Linked DNA regions of Ancylothrix sp. D3o. The protein of the gene in region 2 interacts with the protein of the main gene of each other region in a pairwise test. Links are inferred from orthologs where the notes say so. Each region holds a gene or a part of one and is shown on either strand. Other genes may lie near its edges.

Evidence for each region. The genes of interacting proteins can lie anywhere in the genome.
Region 1: the proteins of pcrA (region 2) and lpdA interact in binary tests that used the Escherichia coli proteins (3 or more experiments, as listed by UniProt). The link is inferred for Ancylothrix sp. D3o from one-to-one orthologs.

The regions. Positions count from the first base shown.
Region 1 is NZ_JAMXEX010000001.1:753,491-757,493, forward strand. What follows is about bases 724-3,601. They hold lpdA (dihydrolipoyl dehydrogenase), read right to left. Parts: upstream 2,941-3,601; coding sequence 1,507-2,940; downstream 724-1,506. Other genes in these bases: trpC (indole-3-glycerol phosphate synthase TrpC), read right to left, coding at 724-1,378; NG798_RS03175 (hypothetical protein), read left to right, coding at 3,246-3,494; NG798_RS03180 (RNA methyltransferase), read right to left, coding at 3,478-3,601. In the rest of the region: more of trpC, read right to left, coding at 485-723; more of NG798_RS03180, read right to left, coding at 3,602-4,003. UniProt on the Escherichia coli protein: Lipoamide dehydrogenase is a component of the glycine cleavage system as well as of the alpha-ketoacid dehydrogenase complexes.
Region 2 is NZ_JAMXEX010000005.1:250,773-254,939, reverse strand. The notes cover bases 587-3,628. They hold pcrA (DNA helicase PcrA), read right to left. Parts: upstream 3,257-3,628; coding sequence 917-3,256; downstream 587-916. Other genes in these bases: NG798_RS12300 (Uma2 family endonuclease), read left to right, coding at 3,368-3,628; NG798_RS12310 (FGGY-family carbohydrate kinase), read left to right, coding at 587-803. In the rest of the region: more of NG798_RS12310, read left to right, coding at 1-586; more of NG798_RS12300, read left to right, coding at 3,629-4,123. UniProt on the Escherichia coli protein: A helicase with DNA-dependent ATPase activity. Unwinds DNA duplexes with 3'-5' polarity. Translocates on single-stranded DNA with 3'-5' polarity. Initiates unwinding more efficiently from a nicked substrate than double-stranded DNA.

The sequences.
Region 1 (4,003 bases), on a different replicon or contig from region 2:
ATAGCTTGGCCGAAAAGTTACAGGCAACGTGAGCGCCACATAAGCACTACCCGCCACTATATTAAGATTCTCGTTAAATATCACCCCTGATATTTCCATACTGTTAGTGTAGAAAATTTCTTGAAAGATGAAAAGCCCGAAGTTGTCGATTACCGAAAGGCTTTTTGGCAATGTAACTAGGTGAAAATTGAGCCTGTTAAAAGAGACAGCAAGTAGCCGGTTGATTACAACAACAGATTTAGACGGCAACCCCACCATCACACCAATCTGCCAACATTTAGGAGAAATTTACGACTTTAAAAAATCAAAGGGCGTGCCGATCCGATTGATTCGCACAAACCTTGCTTGCATTGCCTGTCGGCATCTATTCTGATCACTGGTATCCGAAATTTCTGGGGTACAGGAAGAGTAAAAAGTTAACGGGCCCATCAAAGCCCGTTTTTTAATTGGGCGATAAAATCGCTAGACTAAAAAATTGCCAGGTTTAAAGATTTGAGTCTTGGAACAAAGCAGAGATTGCTGCACCCGGATCGGGTTGTTTTACCAAGGATTCGCCTATCAACACAGCACCGGCACCAGCAGCCCTAACTCGTTGTAAATCAGAATTGTTGTGTAACCCTGACTCACTCACTACCAGAATACCCCGCTCTTGCAGCAGACTACCGTGCTTTTGCAACAAATCCTCAGTTGTTTGTAAATCTACCGAAAAATTACCCAAATTCCGGTTATTTATCCCTATCAAATTTACCCCATCAATTGCCAGAACCCGATCCAGTTCTTCTAAACTATGAACTTCGATCAAAGCCGTCATCCCCAAAGCCTTGACAATTTTCAAAAAATATTGTAAGTCTTTGTCAGATAAAATTGCCGCAATTAAAAGCACCGCATCAGCACCATTAACACGAGCCAGATAAATTTGATAGGGATAAATCACAAAATCCTTACACAACAAAGGCAGATCCACCGATTGCCGAATACGGCGAAGATTTTGAAAACTGCCTTGAAAAAACTTCTCATCTGTTAACACAGAAATACAACTTGCACCGGCTTTTTCATAAGCCTTGGCAATATCCACCGGCTCAAAATCTTCGCGCAAAACTCCCTTACTTGGAGAAGCCTTTTTTACCTCAGCAATCAAAGCCGGTTGAGTTTTACCTTCTTTTAAAGCCGCCAAAAAATCGCGGGGTAGCGGTGCATTTTTAGCTTGATATTGCAGTTCCATCAACGGCAAACGCTCGCGCATTTGCGTAACTTCTGTTTCCTTATGCCAGACAATTTCTTCGAGAATATTTTGCGGTTCAGAATCCGCCATTTTTACTTGATAACGCAAAATGCTCACAGAAACAGCAGGATTTGGAGGACGACGACGAATTTGCATAGTTTATTTTCTCAATTTTACATTTTCTTCATCTGTGGAGCAGGCATCTTGCCTGCTTAATATCTGCGGTTTATATCCACAGATGTAAGGCAGGCATCTTGCCTGCCCCACTGATTAACGCAGATAGGTTAATGATTAGCGATGGCACGTTTATAAGCTTCATCCAACACTTCCGAAAGGGTGGGGTGAGTGTGGACAAAGAAAGCTAAATCATGGACAGATTCGCGTTTTGCCATTGCATTTGCGGCTTCTTGAATTAAATCAGCCGCGTGAATTCCTAAAATATGAACTCCTAAAAGTTCTCCTGTATCTTCCCGGTAGATAACTTTAGCAAGTCCTTCGGTTTCGCCTTCAGCAATTGCTTTAGAATTGCCTTTAAAATAACTGCGAGCAACTGCAACTTTGAAACCTTCAGTTTTGCCTAATTCTTCGGCAGCCGGTTGAGTTAAGCCAACAAAACTAATTTCTGGATGGGTGAAAGCTGCGGCGGGAATTGAGCGATAATCAACTTGCCGGTGACGTCCACAAATGGTCTCTACCACAGCAATACCTTGTGCAGAAGCGGCGTGTGCCAGCATCATTTTGCCGGTAGCATCACCAATTGCCCAAAGATTAGAAACCGGCTCACCACTTGCTAAAATTTGTAAGTCATCATTGACAGGAATAAACCCACGCCGGTCTGTTTCCACACCTACTTTTTCTAATCCTAAATCTTTAGTAGCTGGAATACGACCGGTAGCAACTAAACAAGCATCAACTTCTAAAACTTCGACCACTTCTTTTGTTTTCATGTCTGCCAGTTCAATTCTCACCGGCGAGCCGGGGGTAACTTTGGCAGCTAAAACACCTGTGCGAGTTTCAATATCACGGGGGGCAATTAAAACTCTTTGGGCTTGTTTGGCAATATCAGGATCAAAAGTAGGCATCAATTGATCGAGGGCTTCGATCATCGTAATTTCTGAACCCAAAGCGGTATAAATATCAGCAAATTCTAAGCCAATATAACCACTACCAATAATAGCAATCCATTGGGGTAACGATTCTAACTTAATAGCTGCATCGCTGGTAAAAACTGTTTTGCCGTCAACTTCTACGCCGTTGGGTACCCAGGGAACTGAACCGGGGGCTAAGATAATATCGCGGGCGGTGATGGTTTTTTCGCCGTTATCCGTATCAATGCTGATTTTTTGTTTACCGGCCACTCTACCCCAGCCTTGAAACACATCAATGCCAAGACGCTTGAGGCTGTTGGTCATGTCTGCGCGAATTTTGCTAACAATATTGTTGGCATGATCGGCGATGGCGCTACGCTCAAAGCTGACTTCGCCTAACTGGATGCCCAGATTTTTGAGGTGATGTTCGTCGCGCAACTCACGGACACGACCGGCTGCTGCCAGAAGGGCTTTTGAGGGGATACAGCCGCGATTAATACAGGTTCCACCCATTTCGGCGGCTTCAACAATAGCTACTTTCAAACCGCAACTTTTGGCGTGGATGGCGGCACCGTGTCCGCCAACACCGGCACCGATAATTGCTAAATCGTAATCAAATCCAACTGACACTTGTATTTCTCCTGCTGCAACAAAAGCCCTATTTATTTTCGTCTGTTGGGGGTCACTTGTACAAGGGGATGCAGTTCTGTTTCAAGCAAGCAAATTTTTGGGCAATCTGTATTTTAGCAATGGGTCTGGTATTCCCAAGAGGGCTTGAGAATACCATTAACTGGAATCCCAAAAATCAGTAAACTCAGCTTAATGCTAGGGATGGTTGGCGGTTTGAGGCATCCTAAAACGCTGTGCATCTGGCAAAAATTTAGCCCCAGCCGGCAAGTATTGGTGATAGTTTTTATATAGCTATGGAGTCCTGCATGATGGAGCAACACGAAGAAGACCAAAATTTACGCCGCATCGCTGCTGAAGCTTTTTTTGAGTCTATCGAACAATTACAAGATAGCCTTAATGATTTGCCGGTAAGCGATGCCAAGACTCCTAAACAGCCTGGTAAGACAAATTCAAGCAAAAAAACCGAAAAAGCTTTTGATTTAGCGGAATTAGAACAAGCCGTTGCTGATATTGAGCAATATCTGGAGTCTAAAAAATCTAAACCGCTGGAGTAGTTGGGGCTGTTTCGTGTTGCTGGCGTTGGGCTTCATATAAAATCACCGCCGCCGCAATGGCGACGTTTAAAGATTCTACGCCGTTATTGAGGGGAATTTTCACTTGGTGGGTGGCTACATTTAGCACAGAGTCAGATAAACCGGCCCCTTCATTTCCCAGTAAAATCACAGTGGGTTTTTGATAGTCAATTTCCCAGTACGTTTGTTTGGCGCTGGCGGTGGTGGCGATAATTTGGAAGCCGTTATCCCGACAGTCGCTCAATTCGGCTGTTAAATTCGGCTTTCTGGCAATGGGTAAACGAAACCATGTGCCGGCAGATGCTCGCAAAACTTTCGGTTGTTCAGGATCAGCGCTATCATCACTTAACCATACCCCCCCAGCACCGGCACCGGCTGCTGTGCGAATAATTGTCCCTAAATTCCCCGGATCTTGAATTGTTTCTAGGGCAACTATTAAACCTGAGATATTTGAGCTTTCTATGTCTTGAGTTTTGCGTGGCGCAGTTGCT
Region 2 (4,167 bases):
GTGATTATCATAATGCCTTAAAACTTGGGGCTGATCCTGAAAATTGTTCGTATCCAAACTGGCTATTAAATATCGAAAATTTACCGAATTTGCCGCAAGTTTTGGTGCCGGGGATGCCGGTGGGGGAAGTGAGAGAGGAAATGTGCGAAAGTTTGCAGTTACCGCTGGGTTGTGTGGTTTGTGCCGGCACTACAGATAGTATTGCGGCGTTTTTGGCAAGTGGGGCAAAATTGGCCGGTGATGCTGTGACTTCTTTAGGTTCAACTTTAGTCTTAAAACTGCTCAGTAATACTCGAATTGATGATAGCCGGTTGGGGATTTATAGTCACCGTTTCCCCTCCCTTTCTAACGAGAATCTTTGGCTAGTTGGTGGTGCTTCTAATACGGGGGGTGCGGTGTTGCGGGAGTTTTTTACAGATGAAGATTTGGCGAATTTAAGCTTACAAATTGCTGCCAAAAAATCAATTAATTTGGATTATTATCCGTTAATAAAGCCAGGGGAGAGGTTTCCAATTAATGATGCAGCTTTACAACCACGACTAACACCCCAGCCAGAAAATAAAATTGAATTTTTGCATGGTTTATTAGAAAGTATGGCCAAAATTGAAGCACGGGGATATGAGTTATTGCAAGAATTGGGCGCAACAAGTTTGCGGCGAGTTTATACTGCGGGAGGTGGGGCAAAAAATGCAGTTTGGGAAAAAATACGCAGTCGTTATTTGGGGGTAGAAATGAGCAAGCCGGTGTCTGTAGAAGCCGCTTATGGGAGTGCTTTACTAGCGATGCGAGGGGTAAAAAATTAACCGCAGATGTCAAGCAGGCAAGATGCCTGCTCCACAGATAAATACAGATAACCTATCCGCGTCCATCTGTAGTGGGGCAGGCATCCTGCCTGCCTTACCGAAGCGGTTAAAAATTATTCCACTTTTTGCACCGGCGCTATTTTGGGGTCAAGAATTTTTTGCCCAACTTTGGCAAACTTCACCGCAATAAACATCTTTTCCCCACTTCCAGAAACCAGCGAAACTTGTCCAAAACCAAAATGTTGATGAGTTACCTTATCTCCCACCTTCCAATCGACAGATTTTAGATTTCCTGTTGGAGATTTACCAGAAAGGGATTGCGTAGAAGATGGGGTACTTCCGGCACGTTTTTTAGCCAGACTTCCGGTGAGATATTCTTGGGGTAGTTCGCCTAAAAATAGCGAAGGAATAGCAGTTTGCCGGTTTCCCCAAGTCCGTCTTTCAATTGCATGACTGAGAATCAATCTTTCTTGTGCGCGAGTAATCCCAACATAACATAGCCGGCGTTCCTCCTCCAAAGAAGCAGGATCATCTAAACAGCGGAAATGCGGTAAAATTCCCTGTTCCATTCCCACCAAAAATACTACCGGAAACTCTAAACCTTTCGCAGCATGAAGCGTCATCAAAGCAACACGCTCATCTCCCTCTTTCACATCATCAAGATCCGAACTCAATGCAGCATTTGAAAGAAAATCCTGCAATTTGACTTCTGTGTTTTCTTCCTCATATTGTGAAACTGCATTCAACAGTTCTTTAACGTTTTCTAAACGATCCTCCGCTTCATCAGTTTTCTTACTTTTTAAATCCTCAACATAACCCGATTCATCGAGAATTCCTTGGACAATTTCAGATGCCGGTAAATTATCTAATTCTCCCTGCCATTTTTGAATCATCTCCACAAATTTAATAATGGGATTTGCAGCCCTTCCAGCAATTGTTTTCACCGAATCTTCATCGCTCAAAATTTCCCACACCGGCACCGTTAATTGTTGTGCCATTTGCACAATTCTGTCAATTGTTGTTTTGCCAATTCCTCGTGTGGGAGTGTTAATAATTCGCAGCAAACTTACCGTATCAACAGAGTTGACAATTAACCGCAAATAAGCTAAAACATCCTTAACTTCTTTCCGGTCATAAAACTTTAAACCCCCCACCAAAGTATAAGGCACATTCCAGCGTACTAGAGCCTCTTCAAACACCCGTGATTGAGCATTTGTGCGGTAAAGAATCGCAAAATCTCCCCATTTTAATTCAGGATTTTGGCGCACCATTCCTAAAATTTGATGAGTTACAAATTGCCCCTCTTCTATTTCATCCTCAGCACGGTGTACATAAATCGGTTCACCCTCGCCGCGTGTGGGACGTAAAATTTTATCAATGCGTTCGGTGTTATTTTCAATGAGCCGGTTAGCAACGTGGAGAATATTATCTCTGGAGCGATAATTTTCTTCTAATTTTACCATTGTCCGCGTATCATCATCAGCCAAACCATCGCCAAAGTCCTTTTGAAAATCCAGCAAAATTGTAAAATCTGCCATGCGGAAAGAGTAAATCGATTGATCCACATCTCCCACCACAAAAACCGAACGATTTCGCCAGTCAGTTTCTTTAGGATGAGCACCATTTGTAACCAGCAACCGAATGAAATCATATTGCACACGGTTAGTATCTTGATATTCATCCACCAAGATATGAGCAAATTTTTGATGCCAATAACCTAACACCGATTCATTCTGTTTAAATAACTCCACCGGCACTCGGATCAACTCATCAAAATCGAGGGCATTATTAGCAGCCAAAGCATCCTGATAAAGACTGTACACCTGAGCAATAATTTTACCCCGATAATTCGCTTGCTCAAATTCAAATTGTTGCGGCGATAAGCCTTGATTTTTGGCATTACTGATGGCATAGCGAACAGCACGAGGCTCAAATTTTTTATCATCCAAATTCATCTGACGTATGACAATATCTTTCACCAAACTTTGCGCGTCTGACTCATCCAAAATCGAAAAATTTTTCTTCCAAGTGCGTCCGCGTTCATCTTGGTATTTTTCAATATCAAATCGCAAAATTCGACTGCACAAACTGTGAAAAGTTCCCACCCACAAGGGTTTGATATAAGTTTTATAAACCCGCGATCTTAAGCGCGTTTGTTCATCCGGGTTTAAGGCTGCAAAAGATTTACCATATTTTTCTAAAGCAAGCTGACTAGCAAATAGTTTTTCGATGCGTTCTTTCATTTCCCGCGCCGCTTTGTTCGTGAAAGTAACCGCCAAAATATTATCAGGATCTACGCGGTGATTGCGGATCAGGTTGGCAACGCGATAAGTTAAGGCGCGAGTCTTTCCCGAACCGGCACCGGCCACAACCAATAAAGGGCCGCAAAAATGTTCCACTGCTTGCCGTTGGGAGGAATTGAGATGGCTAAGGAAATCGAGAGTTTGTGTCATGGTGTGCCGGTGGTTTTACGTCGCTTACCAACTTATTTTATCTTACTAGATTATTCTTTACAAGCTATTTTTGAAACGTTAAAATAAAAGCAGTTTTAAAGGAGTTAAAAAATGGTCGCAGAAATTTTGATAACCGAAACTCCCATCCCTCCCGATATCAGCGATTTAGTCATAGAGGACGATACTCCGGTGGATAATTTTTACAGTGAAAAGCAACAGCGGTTTTTAACGACAATTCTCTATGACTCTTGGCGGGGACTAGATGATACGGGCCGGTTTATTGCCGCTGCCAATGTCGGGGTTTTTTATGCCGTCAAACAACCGCCGCTAGTGCCTGATGTTTTTGTTAGCTTAGATGTGACAATGCCGGAAGATTGGCGAGAGAAAAAAAATCGCACTTACCTAACTTGGGAATTTGGAAAAAGCCCGGATATTGTCATAGAAATTGTTTCTAACCGCGTTGGTAATGAGTTAACATCAAAACTCCAAGATTATGCAAAAATGGGAGTAGGGTATTACGTTGTTTATGACCCCTTAAAAATTTTGAGCCAAGAAGCCTTGCGGATTTTTGTATTGCAAGCAAACCGCTATCAAGAAACTTCTGATACATGGCTAGAACAAGCCGGTTTAGGGTTGACACTTTGGGAAGGAGAATTTGAAGAAAAAACCGATGTTTGGTTACGTTGGTGTGATCGCAGCGGTAATCTAATTCCCTCCGGCAAAGAACGGGCCCAACACGCCGAAAATCGTGCCGAACAAGCCGAAAATCGCGCCGAACAAGCCGAAAATCGCGCCGAAAAATTAGCAGCCAAACTGCGAGCATTAGGCATAGATCCTGACGCTAATGGTGATAGCAACCCCAGCTAAACCGGCCTAATTTTATCAAAAAATTTAGCCTGCTAAGAAAAACC